2 regions of the Paenarthrobacter sp. OM7 genome follow, and region 2 is predicted to be linked to the other one. Evidence: riboswitches for the same ligand, from Rfam matches in the RefSeq annotation. Region 2 holds a riboswitch; the other holds the start of a gene.
What was found. Region 2 has a riboswitch for thiamine pyrophosphate ahead of thiD (bifunctional hydroxymethylpyrimidine kinase/phosphomethylpyrimidine kinase). Riboswitches for the same ligand answer to the same signal wherever they lie in the genome.
Positions count from the first base shown of each region.

Region 1: linked by a shared signal. The riboswitch ahead of thiO (glycine oxidase ThiO) and the one ahead of thiD (bifunctional hydroxymethylpyrimidine kinase/phosphomethylpyrimidine kinase) in region 2 are both predicted to bind thiamine pyrophosphate.

Region 1 is NZ_CP123579.1:3,056,413-3,063,498, reverse strand. It holds gene QEH68_RS14095 (TM2 domain-containing protein) at 1-863, opposite strand, end outside; gene QEH68_RS14090 (ferritin-like fold-containing protein) at 1,019-1,687, shown strand; gene thiE (thiamine phosphate synthase) at 1,731-2,414, opposite strand; TPP riboswitch at 2,442-2,560, shown strand; gene thiO (glycine oxidase ThiO) at 2,556-3,821, shown strand; gene thiS (sulfur carrier protein ThiS) at 3,818-4,054, shown strand; gene QEH68_RS14070 (thiazole synthase) at 4,059-4,856, shown strand; gene QEH68_RS14065 (4a-hydroxytetrahydrobiopterin dehydratase) at 4,890-5,225, shown strand; gene QEH68_RS14060 (hypothetical protein) at 5,318-5,620, opposite strand; gene QEH68_RS14055 (DUF3107 domain-containing protein) at 5,656-5,880, opposite strand; gene QEH68_RS14050 (TetR/AcrR family transcriptional regulator) at 5,931-6,665, opposite strand; gene moeB (molybdopterin-synthase adenylyltransferase MoeB) at 6,672-7,086, shown strand, end outside.
Region 2 is NZ_CP123579.1:2,628,893-2,635,978, reverse strand. It holds gene ndk (nucleoside-diphosphate kinase) at 1-111, shown strand, start outside; gene QEH68_RS12135 (vitamin K epoxide reductase family protein) at 192-872, opposite strand; gene QEH68_RS12130 (Rne/Rng family ribonuclease) at 1,358-4,549, shown strand; TPP riboswitch at 4,685-4,783, shown strand; gene thiD (bifunctional hydroxymethylpyrimidine kinase/phosphomethylpyrimidine kinase) at 4,774-6,291, shown strand; gene rplU (50S ribosomal protein L21) at 6,668-6,976, shown strand; gene rpmA (50S ribosomal protein L27) at 7,039-7,086, shown strand, end outside.

The DNA.
Region 1 (7,086 bases), 430 kb from region 2:
TTGATGTCGAAGGCGATGACGCCCTGCTGTACGTCTCCGGCTGCGACATCGCCGGAGACGAGACCGCCCAGACCGTTGTCAAGGAAGATCCGGTCGCCCTCGTTGCCGTCAGCATCGAAGGCATCGAAGTTGCTGGGCGCGGCAAAGCTGGATCCGGCGGTGGTCTCCCAGGAAACCTCCAGCAGGAGGAACCCGCCGTTGAGCGGCTTCATGTAAGCCATCTCCGGGATTTCGGTAGCGTATCCGGAGTTAAGGACGGTGACCTTAACGGTGTTGCCCTCGGACACCGTGACCTCGAAAGCGTTGCCATCGGTGGCAGTGCCTTGGGAAGGGGCAGTGGCCTCCTGTGAAGCTGACGGTGCGGCAGGGACAGGCGTGGCCTGTCCCTGGACCGCGGCAGCCACCAGCGTCAAAGACAACACCGTGGACACGATCCCAACAACCGTGCCGGCGAACCAGACAACGAGCGTGATGATCCAGGCCTTCTTCTTGTTTTCCGGATAACCCTGCAGCGGGCGGCCTTCCTTATCCCGTGCGTTGCCGGTCAGCGTGATGATGAGGTCCACGATGGACCAGATGCCGAGTCCGCCCGCAGTGAGCAGTTTGGCAATGCCGGTCCCGATCTTTCCCAAGTAAAAGCGGTCAACACCGAGGCCACCAAGGAGCAAGGAGAGGATCCACGTGACCATGAAGGACTTGGCCGGAGTACCCGTGCCGGGAACACCATAAGGGCTGGAATCCGGGCCGGACTGGTACGTCTGGGGTCCGCCTTGGTACTGGGCGTCGAAAGCACCGGGTGCAGGGGGAACTGGTGGGGCACCGTTCCCGTTGTGGGGCGCGGGCGGGTAGCTCGGATTAGTCATTGATCATCCTTCGGGGGAGTGGGTGCGAGGAGGAGGACACGCGGCCTGCGGGCAGGCCAGACAGTCAACTCACTTCCAGTCAGCCTAGTGGGACCAACGCTGCTGAAGGCAATCTCCGCGGGCGGGGTGTGGAGAGCCGGGGATAGTCTTGGATTATGGGCACTTCGACGGACGTCGCACCTTCTGCCGGACAACTCGCCGCGGGACTCCTGGGCGCCATGGCCTACGGCGAGTTGTCGGCTTTCGGCCGGCTTTCGTTCGATTCCCGATACGCCCCCACACTCCATGACCGTTCAGTGCTGGCAAAAATTGCCGTCGGTGCGTACGGAAACTTCGCGCTGCTGAGCGATCGGCTCGCTGAAATGGGCCTCGATCCGGAGGAAGCCATGCTGCCGTTCCAGCGTTCCTTTGACCACTTCCATGAACGCACCAAGCCCGGGGACTGGTTCGAATCCGTGATGAAGGCATACGTCATCGACACCGTTTCCTCGGACTTCTACCGGGCTGTCGCCACTTTCCTCGATGGAACAACGCAGCAGTTCGTGGACCGGGTTGCCTCCCCCGACCAGGCAACCGAGGTACTTCGTGTCCTGCTGCGGCGGGCCTTGGCCGATGACCCACGACTGGCCTCACGGCTGGCGTTGTGGGGCCGCCGGCTGGTGGGGGAAGCGCTGACACAGGCGCAGAGGGTAGGGACTGAGCACCCACAGTTGGGGCCGGCACTAAAAAGTGGTGGCGATGCCCGCGCCGCAATTAAAAGACTGACAGGCGAGCTCGCCGGGCGTCATGCCCGCCGGATGACGGCGCTGGGCCTCACTGCCTAGCGGTATGACCGGGCTTATGCCTGAAAGGCTCCAACGGCCAGGCTCAGGCTGCGTCCAGCGCCTCCAGCAGCGACTTGGCTGCCGTCGTCGGATCCGAAGCCTCGGTGATGGCGCGGACCACGACGATCCGGGTGGCTCCTGCGGCCCGCACCTGCTCTACGTTGCTGAGATCGATCCCTCCGATGGCGAACCATGGCAGATTCACGGCGCCGTCGGTGGTCTCGACTGCACGCTTGCTCGCTTCTGCGGCATATGTGACCAAGTCCAGTCCCACGGCTTCGCGGCCGGGTTTGGTGGGTGTCGCCCAGACGGGTCCTACACAGAAATAGTCCAGGCCCCCCTGTCCCGGTGATGCCGCGATGGCGGCATTCACCTGCTCGGGGGAGTGGGTGGAAAGACCGATCGTGACGGACTCCGGAAGCAATGTCCGGGCCACCTTCAACGGGAGGTCCTTTTGCCCGATGTGGAACACCGGAGCCCCGGAAACACTGGCAACGTCGGCTCGATCGTTGACAGCCCACAGCCGTCCATGACGTTGCGCAACTCCGTGCAGGACCGCCAGCAACTCCAATTCCTCGGCAGCTTCGAGGGTCTTGTCGCGCAGCTGGATGATGTCCACACCGCCCTCGAACGCGGCGTCCACAAAGTCTTCAAAATCGCCTTGCCGTTTCCGCGCATCGGTGCATAGATACAAGCGGGCGGTGGCGAGGGCATCAGTCTGGGTCATGGAACCCAGAGTAGTTCCTCTAAACTGGGCACGTACTGCGGGAGCCGCGACGTTCGTCATATGACTGTCCGGCTGAGAGGGCTTAAGAGCCGACCGCTTGACCTGATCCGGCTAGTACCGGCGTAGGGAAGGAAACGCGCAATGGCAGTTCCCCGCCAAACCCCGCTCCAGGCCGACGTGGCCGTCATTGGCGGCGGCGTCATCGGGCTGGGCATCGCCCGCGAAGCGCGGCGACTTGGCCGCTCCGTGGTGGTGATCGACCCCGCACCGGCTTCGGGGGCTACGTTTGCTGCCGCCGGAATGCTTGCCCCCGTGAGCGAATTTCACTACCAGGAGGAAGATCTCCTGGAGTTGATGCTCGAATCGTCCAGGCTGTGGTCGTCTTTCGCGGCAAGCCTGCCCCGCGGAGGGGAAGACACCGGATACCGCACGACGCCGACACTTGCCGTGGGTGCCGATGCCGCGGACCGCAGGGCACTGGCAGACCTCCGTGCTGTACAGCTTGCTGCGGGCCTGGGGGTCGAGCCGTTGTCCCTGCGCGACGCCCGGGATCGCGAACCCCTCCTCAGTCCCCAAATTTCCAGTGCCTTCGACGTTCCCGCCGACCACCAGGTCGATCCCCGCAAGCTGGCGGCATGCCTGCTCTCGGGACTGGCACGCCACGCGGCCAGCGACTCCACGTGGGTTTCGGGCGCCGACGATGGGTTTGCCGTGACTTCCACGGCGCGCCGCTTGCTCTGGGACGGAGGGCGGGTCTCAGGAGTGGAACTCGAGTCCGGCGCCGCTGTCCACTCCACCGAGACGGTGGTCGCCAACGGACTGGGTGCGGCAGACCTGGAAGGGCTCCCCGACGGGCTTAACCTTTCCCTGCGGCCGGTATATGGCGACATCCTCAGGCTTCGGGTGCCTGAACACCTCCGGCCCCTGCTCACCTCCACCGTCCGCGGGATGGTCCGTGGAGTGCCCGTCTACATCGTGCCCCGGGACGACGGCACTGTAGTCATCGGGGCCACCCAGCGCGAGGACGGACTGTCGGCAGCGTCCAACGCGGTCTCAGCCGGGGGCGTATACCAGTTATTGCGGGACGCCCAGGCCCTGGTCCCCGCAGTGGCGGAACTTGAGCTGCTCGAAGCAACGGCCCGGGCCCGCCCCGGCACTCCGGACAACGCACCGCTGCTTGGACGGGTCGTGGGCCCCCGGGGGGATGTTGATGGTCTGGTGATCGCCACAGGATTCTTCCGGCATGGTGTCCTCCTGACGCCCGCGGCCGCACGGATTGTGGGCGGGCTGATCAACGGCACGTCGGACCCCCGGTGGGCATCATTTTCCCCGGACCGCTTCGCGGCCACTTCATCCACAGCGCGGGCGCTTACGCCGGCACACGCTCCCAGCAAGGAAACAGCATGAACATCAAACTCAACGGATCCGATCACGCCGTGCCGGAGGATGCTTCAGTCAGCACCCTGGTCACGGCCGTCACCGGCCGCGCCCTGGACCACCGCGGACAGGCAGCCGACGGTGGCAAGCTGGGCGTCGCCGTCGCCCGCAATTCCGAGGTGGTGCCACGCAGCCAATGGTCCGCAACGGCGCTCGCCGACGGGGATGAACTCGAACTTGTTACCGCAGTCCAAGGAGGCTGACATCATGACGACAGCAAACACAGAGGTCATTACTGACGCCCTGGTGATCGACGGCGTCCACTTCGGATCCCGCCTGATCATGGGGACGGGAGGTGCCCCGAGCCTGGACGGTCTGGGCGCTGCGCTCCTGGCGTCCGGGACTGAGCTCACCACAGTAGCCATGAGGCGCTACTCACCCGCTGAAACAGGATCCCTCTTCCAACTCCTGGTGGACCACGGAATCCGGGTGCTGCCCAACACCGCCGGTTGCTTTACTGCCAGAGACGCCGTGATGACCGCTGAACTGGCACGCGAGGCACTGGAAACCGACTGGGTGAAGCTGGAAGTCATCGCCGATGAACACACGCTCCTTCCAGACGCAGTGGAACTCGTCGAGGCAACGGAACAGCTGGTGAACCGTGGATTCAAAGTCTTCGCCTATACCAACGATGATCCCGTCCTGGCACTGCGCCTCGAAAACCTGGGTGCCACCGCAGTGATGCCCCTGGGCTCGCCGATCGGAACCGGTCTGGGGATCCTGAACCCGCACAACATTGAACTCATCGTGTCCCGGGCCTCAGTACCCGTGGTGCTCGATGCCGGAATAGGAACCGCCTCCGATGCTGCCCTCGCCATGGAATTGGGCTGCGACGCCGTGCTTCTGGCCACCGCTGTCACCCGGGCGCAGAACCCGGTGCAAATGGGTGAGGCCTTCAAGCACGCCGTGATCGCCGGTAGGCTGGCCAAGCAGGCAGGCCGGATTCCGCGGCGTGAGCACGCTTTGGCGTCGTCGGCCATGGAGGGCCGGGCAGAGTTCCTCTAAGTGTCCGCCGGGTCTTCGGGAGAAGGAGCAGCAGTGGCAGGGAACCATGACCATCTGACCCAGGCGGATGTCGACGATGCCCTCCGGGAGCTACGCGACTGGAAGTACCAGGGCGGCCTGGTAACCGTCTATAAAACTCCGACGGCGGCCGAAGCGCTGGCCCTCATTGCAGCGATCGGACAGATCGCCGAACACCAAAACCACCATCCGGATCTGGAATGGCGCTACAACAAGGTCCACCTGCGGTACCTGTCCCACGACGCAGGCGGAGAAGTCACCCAACGCGACATCACCGCTGCTGCTTCCGTGAGTGAAGCCGCAGCGGCGCTGGGTGCAATCGCGCAGCCGGAGCGGTATCCGGAACCCTGAACCCAGCTGACCCCGAACCATTGTGACAAGGCGCTAAACGACAGTGACCGCCGCCCGAGGGCGGCGGTCACTGTCGTGTGTTCTTGTTGCTGCTAGAGCTTGAGCGCCTTGGTGAGCGCCGCAGTATCGTGCCGGGTGCGGGTTCGGCCCAGGAAGACCACCACCGCTGCGGCGGCGGCAGTTCCCAGGACGATCGGCAAGACCCAGGGAATCCAGGTTGCCCCGGGCTGGTAGCCCAGGCCGGCACTGATGAACGCAATCCAGCCCAGGGTGCCCACAGCCACCGAAACACCGGCCGGCAAAGCGATGCCGTACTTGCCGTGCCTCTTGTCGTTGGCCCACACGATGAAACCGGTGGCTATGGTGGCCAGAACCACCACGACGAGTGAAAGCATGAAGACTCCTTTGCGGACTGCGTTATGCGGAGGGCCTAGAGGGCACCGAAGCCGACGCGGCGGACTTCCTCTGCGCCGATCTCCACATAGCCCAGGACGCTGCCGGGAACAATGATCTGGCGGCCCTTTTCATCGGTCAGGCGCAATTCCGAGCCCTTGGACACGGCCTCTGCCACGATCTTGGCCACCGCGTCTGCATCCAAAGCGGATTCGAGCACGATTTCACGGCCAACGTTCTGAATGCCGATCTTTACTTCCACAGCAAGGCCTCCAAGCCAATCAAGTATTAAGTCAGTCCTCTATTTGTAGCCTAGGACTCTTTGGGGAATCGACTGATTCCGCGCCAAGCTAAACGATAGATCAGATCACTGGCCACATCGAGGTCAAGGTTTCCGTCCGTTTCAAGCCAGTAGCGTGCGCTGACCTGCGCCATTCCGGCCAGACCACGGCCCAGGAGCTGCGCCTCCAAGGGAGGCAGCTTGGTGTCCTCGGCAATAACATGGGCCACCGCATCAGCGAATGTTTTGTTGAACGTCTCCAAACGGGAACTGACATCGGGATCGTTGATGAGGTCAGATTCGAAGACGAGCCGGTGGGCTTGGTCGTCATCAGCGATGAACCGGTAGTAGGCCCGCATCACGGCCTTCACGCGTTCCTTGTTGTCCGAGGTGGAGTTCAAAGCGCTGAGCATCAGTTCAGTCAGCGCGGCCAAGTGGCTGTCCAAAAGGGCCATGTAGAGCTCACGCTTGGACGGAAAGTGCTGGTACAGCACCGGCTTGCTCACGTGGGCAGCCTCGGCGATCTCGTCCATGGCGGCACCATGGAATCCGTTGGAGACAAAAACTTCCAACGCCGCATTCAGCAACTGCGCCCGGCGCTCGTCGCGCGGCAACCTTGGTGAACGCGTTGAAACAGCCCGTTCCTGCTTGGCCGGTGCCCCATCGTGTGCCCTTGTGCCGTCAGCCACAGTCTGCCGCCTTTCCTTTGCAGTTATGACCACTCTACCGGTGGGTAATATGACCGGGCGGCATCGGCAGGCATACATTGGGGTATGGCCTCAATTGTTGCTGCCCGCCCTGCTGCGCCCGCTATCCTGCCGCCCCTTGTTGAACCGGCCGCCGAACTCACGCCGGCTGAAGTGGAGCGATACTCCCGGCATCTCATCATTCCCGAAATCGGTGCCCTGGGCCAACGCAGGCTTAAGAATGCCAAAGTGCTGGTCATAGGCGCCGGCGGACTTGGTTCTCCGGCATTGTTGTACTTGGCTGCGGCCGGCGTTGGCACACTCGGAATCGTTGACGACGACGTAGTGGACCTCAGCAACCTGCAGCGCCAGGTCATCCATGGCGTGAAGGACGTGGGCATCCCCAAGATCGAGTCGGCCCGCAACGCCATCAACGAACTTAATCCGCTGGTCAACGTCGTCCTGCACGACATCCGGCTGGACTCATCCAACGCCTTGGAGT
Region 2 (7,086 bases):
CGTGGTGACTTCGGCCGCGACTGGGGCCTGGCAGTCCAGCAGAACCTCGTCCACGGCTCGGATTCCGTTGACTCGGCTGAGCGCGAAATCAAGATCTGGTTCGCGGGCTAGTCACGCATCACCGAAACTATGGAAAAGGCCAATGTTCATCACGAACATTGGCCTTTTCTGTCATCCCGCGGGAGGTTTTCCTAAGCGGAGGACCCCACGAAGATGTGAATGAACGAGAAGAAGATGGTAGCGGCGACGGCAACGTACAGGAGCGCCACAATGATCCAGCCGGATTCGCCCAGCAGCTTTGCCAAGGCCGGTGGCGCCTTGATGACTCCGTGGGTGACATTGCGGATGGTTACCCACACGAACAACGGGATCATGGCAGCCCACACCACCATGCAGAACGGGCAGAGTACGTGGATGGCGTAGAGGGCCTGCGACCACAGCCAGACAACGAACGCGAAGCCAAGGGTAACGCCTGCCTGGAGGCCCAGCCAGTATCCTCGTGAGAACTTGGCCCCCGCGAGGATACCCATCGCCGTGGTGATGATGACGGCAAAGGCCACGATGCCGATGAACATGTTGGGGAACCCGAACACGGAACTCTGCGGTGTCTGCATGACCGCCCCGCAGGAAACCCAGGGATTCACATCGCAGACGGTTACGTGGTTGGGGTCCTTGAGTACTTCAAGCTTCTCCAATACCAAGGCTCCGGATGCCACCCATCCGATCACACCGGTGACCAGCAGCAGCCAGGCAAAGGGTTTGTCACGGACAGTCCGGGGGAGTGGATCCTGGTGGGGACCTGCCTGCGTGGAGAAATCCTCCACGGAGTTGGTGGATTGGTTGGCCAAGTTTCCCCTGGCTGTGCTCGGCATCGCGGATCTGGTCCTTTTCAATGTACGGTCCGGCCACGCCGGTATGGGCTCTTGGGAGGATTGTAACTCCGGAGGCTGGACGGTGCCCCCAAGCTTCCGGTTGACGCCTGTTCCCCGGAGCTGCGACACAGCGGCCTACCGTGGGAAGGTGAACAGGTGTGAGAGAATGAACATGGCCGGAGCCCGATCCACATTCGGAATCCGGTCCGGTGACTTTGTTCCCAAGACCGCCAGTATGAGCTGGGCATGCCTGGATCACGTGATCCTTGGTGGGCCCGCCATGACAATGGACGGCACCTGGTTGTGGCAGCAGAACAACGGGTTTCAGAACAAGGGCGCCGGCTTTCCAGGGCTGCCGCACCCCAATGATGGTGCGAACCGGAGAGCATACTACCGACTTCTGTCAACGCCTGCGGGTTTTGACAATATTTGCCCCACTGGGCGCCGGATGTGGCGGTGTCGCTGGGGCAGGAGTGTTGCCACATATGGATAATGACCAGGTTGTAGCCGTTAATGATGAGGCAGCTCCCGCGGAAACTGCGGAAGCGCCAAAGAAAGCCACCCGGACCCGGCGCAAGGCTGCGCCCAAAGTTGCAGCTGACGCCGAGGCACAGGCCGCAGCAGCGCCTGTCGTTGAATCGACGGAGGCCCCTGAGGCAACGGAGGCCCCCGTTGCGCCGGTGCGACGTACCCGCTCACGCAAGAAAGCAGAACCCGCTGAGCCACTGCCCGGTTTGGGTGAGGACGTCGCTGCCGCGCCGGAAGCCGCTGTAGAGACCCAGCCCGAAGCCGTCGCCGGGCCTGCCCCCGAAAAGCCGGTCCGCCGTCGTCGTACTGCCAAGCCCAAGGTTGAAGCGGAGGCGCCTGCCGCCGACGAAGCACCTGTTGCTGCGGAAACCACAGTTGAAACCACGACGCCGGACGCCGCCTCCCCGCAGGAGTCGCCTGCTGCTGAAGCAGATACCGTTGATGCGGCTCCTGTTGAGGCAACCCCCCAAGAGGAGGAAGCCGCCGCTGCAGGCTCTGCTTCGCTCTTCCTGGAGCCCGTGTCCATCACGTCCATGATCTTCCAGGCTCCGGACCTCACCACTGTTCCCCGCGTTGTCGCGGTGGAGGAGAAGGAAGAGGATTCTGGGGAAGAAGCTGAAGCCGGTGCCGAGGATGAGCTGGAAGATGCCGGCAGTCGTCGCCGCCGCCGTAGCCGTGGCCGCCGTGGCCGCCGCGGGACCGAACGCGAAGAAAGCGAAGCCGGAGAGGGCGCCGAGTCTGACGATGAGGAAACTCCCGCAGCTGAAGCCTCCGACGAAGGGGTGACCTCGCGTCGCCGTCGTCGTCGCCGCCGTGGCGACCAGGACCTTGAACTGACCGGCGGCTCGGACGACGATCCGCCCAACACAGTCACCCGCGTCCGCGCTCCCCGCCCCATCACGGAAACTGCTCCCTCGAATCGCGTGACCAGCGTCAAGGGCTCCACCAGGCTTGAGGCCAAGAAGCAGCGCCGCCGTGAATCCCGCGAGACCGGACGCCGCCGCCAGGTCATCACCGAGGCCGAATTCCTGGCCCGCCGCGAATCAGTGGACCGCCAGATGATTGTCCGCCAGCGCGACGACAGAATTCAGATCGGCGTCCTGGAAGATGGCGTGCTTGCCGAGCATTTTGTCTCCAAGACCCAGCAGGACTCCCTGATCGGCAACGTTTACCTGGGCAAGGTCCAGAACGTCCTGCCGTCCATGGAAGCTGCCTTCGTGGATATCGGACGCGGCCGCAACGCCGTGTTGTACGCCGGTGAAGTGAACTGGGACGCGGTCAACCTCGAGGGCCAGCCGCGCCGGATCGAGAATGCGCTGAAGTCCGGCGATTCCGTTCTGGTCCAGGTCACCAAGGACCCTGTAGGCCACAAGGGTGCCCGCCTGACAAGCCAGATCTCCCTGCCCGGCCGCTACCTGGTGTACGTGCCCGGTGGTTCCATGACCGGCATTTCACGCAAGCTGCCCGATGTCGAACGCAACCGCCTCAAGCGCATCCTGAAGGACCGTTTGCCGGAAAACGCCGGCGTCATTGTCCGCACGGCTGCTGAAGGTGCGTCGGAAGAAGAACTGACGCATGACATCAACCGCCTGCGCGCCCAGTGGGAAGGCATCGAAGGCCAGGCCTCCTCCACCAAGGTCCTGGCACCGGAACTGCTCTACGGCGAACCCGATCTGACCATCAAGGTGGTCCGTGACGTCTTCAATGAAGACTTCTCCAAACTGATCGTTTCCGGCGACGACGCCTGGGACACCATTGAGGCTTACGTAACCTACGTTGCCCCCGACCTTGTGGGCCGCCTCGAGAAGTGGACCAAGGACCAGGACATCTTCGGTGCCTGGCGCATTGACGAGCAGATCCACAAGGCACTGGAACGCAAGGTCTTCCTCCCATCCGGTGGTTCGCTGGTCATCGACCGCACCGAAGCCATGACCGTGGTGGACGTCAACACCGGTAAGTTCACCGGCAGCGGTGGAAACCTTGAAGAAACCGTCACCAAGAACAACCTCGAAGCTGCTGAGGAAGTAGTTCGCCAGCTTCGCCTGCGTGACATCGGCGGCATCATTGTCATCGACTTCATCGACATGGTCCTTGAGTCCAACCGCGACCTCGTCCTCCGCCGTATGGTTGAGTGCCTTGGCCGCGACCGCACCAAGCACCAAGTGGCTGAAGTGACGTCACTGGGCCTTGTCCAGATGACCCGCAAGCGCATGGGTACCGGCCTCCTTGAGGTCTTCGGTGAGCAGTGCGAGCACTGTGCCGGCCGCGGCGTGGTCACCCACGATGAACCGGTGGAGCACCGTCGCGCCAACGTTGTGGCTGCCGAGCACCACCGCCCCCACACTGAGGCGCAGCAACCCACAGCCCGAACAGAACGCAAGCGCCGCCGTGGCAAGGGCGGGGGACAGGCTGTCGCCGAGGCTCCCGCGCAGGTCCACAGCACTGCTTCCGCCCCTGCCGCACCTCCCGCGGCTTCCGAGCCGCAGGATCCTGCCAAGCAGGCCAAAGCAGAGGCAACCCGCGCTGCGCTGGCGACGATCGCTGCTGCCGCCCACGCTGCCCACCTCCACGATGACGAAGTTCACCGTGCAGAAGAGCAAGCACGGGCGGCCGGCCAGCACCAGGCGCCTGCCGCATCACAGCCGGAGGCCGGAGAGCACGCCGACCCCGAATCAGACCGGGAAGCATCGGTTCGTGACACACGGTCCACACCGGTTCTGCGATTCGGCGGCGAAGAAGTGGCCTTGCCTTTCGGGGAACACCACGAGGAACCGCCTGCCGCCAAGCCTGCCATGAGCCTGGATCTCCTGGCCGAAGCGTTCTCCCACCTTGGCGCAGCACCCGAGGCAAAGCCCGAAACCGTGGTTCCTTCCAAGGCAGCCGCTGCACCGGCAGCCGCCGTGGCGGGGCCCGTGGACGAGGACCCTGAAGCTGCTTCGGCGTCGAAGTCCCGCCGGGGGCGCCGCAACCGCAGTGCGAGCCGCGCCCAGGGTGCAGCCAACGAGACCAGCGTTGAGCACCACGAGGTCACTGCTACCGCAGCGCGTGGAACTGCACACCAGGCCAAAGCACCGGCGGAGCCTGCCAAGAAGGCAGCGTCCGAGGAACCCATCATCCTTGGGGTTGGTGTTCCCGCTTCGGAGCTCTAGGACCCGATCCGCAAGGGCCCCGCAGTAACCGCCACAGGCGGGTACTGCGGGGCCCTTTGCTGTCTGCTCACAGCGGTCATAACCGGTCTTCTGCGGAGTGCAGTTCCCGGGCCGTGCTGCTTCCCGGCTACGCTGGGGATTGACACGGGGTGCCGGGCATAGGGCCCGGCTGAGATCCAGACCCGTTGAACCTGTCCGGTTAGCACCGGCGAAGGGATGTCCCCATGACGTCATCGTCGTATTCTTCTGTGTACCCTCTGGCTGTTTGCGGCCGGGAAACGCCCCGCGTACTGAGTATCGCGGGCTCGGACCCCTCCGGCGGTGCCGGTATCCAGGCTGACCTGAAGAGCATTGCTGCGCAGGGCGGCTACGGCATGGCGGCGATCACCGCGTTGACTGCCCAAAACACGCTGGGCGTCAGTGCTGTCCATGTTCCTCCGGTGGAGTTCCTGCGACAGCAGTTGGAGTCCATCAGCACGGACATTGCCATCGATGCCGTGAAGATCGGCATGCTGGGTGACGCTGCGGTGATCGATGAGGTCCGCAGCTGGCTTGAGGCGGTGCGTCCCGGCGTCGTGGTCCTTGACCCGGTGATGGTGGCCACCAGCGGCGACCGCCTCCTGCGAGGGTCTGCCGAGCAGGCCCTGCGCGCTCTGCTGCCGTTGGCGGACCTTATTACCCCGAACCTCCCGGAGCTTGCCATGCTGTTGGGGGAGCCTGAAGCTGCTGACTGGGATTCGGCGTTGAACCAGGGCAAGCGACTGGCTGCTGAGTGCGGCACCACGGTCCTGGTGAAGGGCGGACACCTGGCAGGGGCGGAATGCCCGGATGCCCTGGTTAACACCAGCGGCCTCCTGAGGCAGGACGTCATCGAGGTAGCCGGACCCCGCGTGGAAACGAAGAACAGCCACGGCACGGGCTGTTCGTTGTCGTCGGCTCTGGCCACGGTCCAGGCCCGCACCGGCGATTGGGAAGCTTCCCTGCGCGAAGTCAAGCCGTGGTTGCTCCAGGCGCTGCTGCATTCGGACAGCCTCGACGTAGGCCAGGGAAACGGGCCGGTCCACCATTTCCACCACCATCAGGTCCTGAGGCCGGGGCAATTCGCCGCGACGCTGTGGAAGGAAGCTGCTCCGGAGCTCGAGGCAATCTACAAACTCAGCTTTATTGACGGCCTGCAATCGGGCGAGCTCCCGGAGGCTGCGTTCAATTACTACCTCGCGCAGGACGTCCTCTACCTCAACGGGTATTCCAGGGTCCTGGCGCGTGCGGGCGCCCTTGCCCCCACGGAGGAGGAGCAACTGTTCTGGGCCAAAGCGTCACAGCAGTGCCTTGAGGTCGAATCGGAACTGCACAGGAACTGGCTCAGCACCCGAGAGGCATCCTCGGTGACCGGACCCGTCACGAAGTCCTACGTGGACCACCTGCTGGCATCCTCGGCCACCGGCAGCTACTCCGTGGTGCTGGCGGCCATCCTGCCGTGCTACTGGCTCTACGCAGAGGTGGGCCAGCGGCTCCATGGGTCGTTCGTGAAGGCGGGATCCCCGGCGGCGCATCCCTACGCGGACTGGCTCAGGACTTACGCCGATGAAGAGTTTGCTGCAGCCACCAGGAATGCGATCAATTTCACGGACGCCGCTGCAGCGGCAGCTTCCGAGGGGGAGCGGGCATCAATGGTGGAGGCTTTTGCCCAGTCCTGCCGCTACGAAACTGCGTTCTTTGACGCACCCCGGCTGTTCGCCTGACCGTTCCTGCTCGGGCTTTTTATCTCCGGGTTTCAAACCGCCCCAGCGCGTCGCGGGTCAAATCACGTTAATCGCCCCAAACCCTGTAGGCTGTATGGGCACGGTGCCGGGAGAGTCCGTTACAACTGGTGATGCAAGTCACGTGGTAGCCTCCGGACCCGGCCTCATTTGCAGCCGAGGGTCAAACTAGCGTAATCTTGATCTTCGGTGCTTACGCCAACACTTGGGTTATGCCCCTTGGAATTGTTCAAGGGATGACTCGCGGACTTCGATCAGAAGTCCACGGCGTTGAGGCACAGCGCGAACCAAGCCTGATTTCGGTTCCAGGTTCCGCACGCAAATTTAGTTATAAACGTCGAGAGAAGTGAGTACCCAAGTGGTGTACGCGATTGTCCGCGCAGGCGGCCGCCAAGAAAAAGTTTCCGTTGGAGACTACGTAACGCTTAACCGCGTCCCCGGTGGAGCCGGCAGCACGCTTGAGCTGCCCGCCTTGCTCCTGGTTGACGGCGATAAGGTCACCTCCGCAGCTGCGGAACTGGCCAACGTCAAGGTGACGGCTGAGATCCTCGAAGACCTCCGTGGTCCGAAGATCGTCATCCAGAAGTTCAAGAACAAGACCGGCTACCGGAAGCGTCAGGGTCACCGTCAGGAACTGACCAAGATCAAGATCACCAGCATCGCGTAACTTTCGTTACCCGCTGTTCAGGTTTTCCAGTTTCCCCAGAAATTTAGAGGCAGGCATTTCACATGGCACACAAAAAAGGCGCGAGTTCCACTCGCAACGGTCGTGACTCC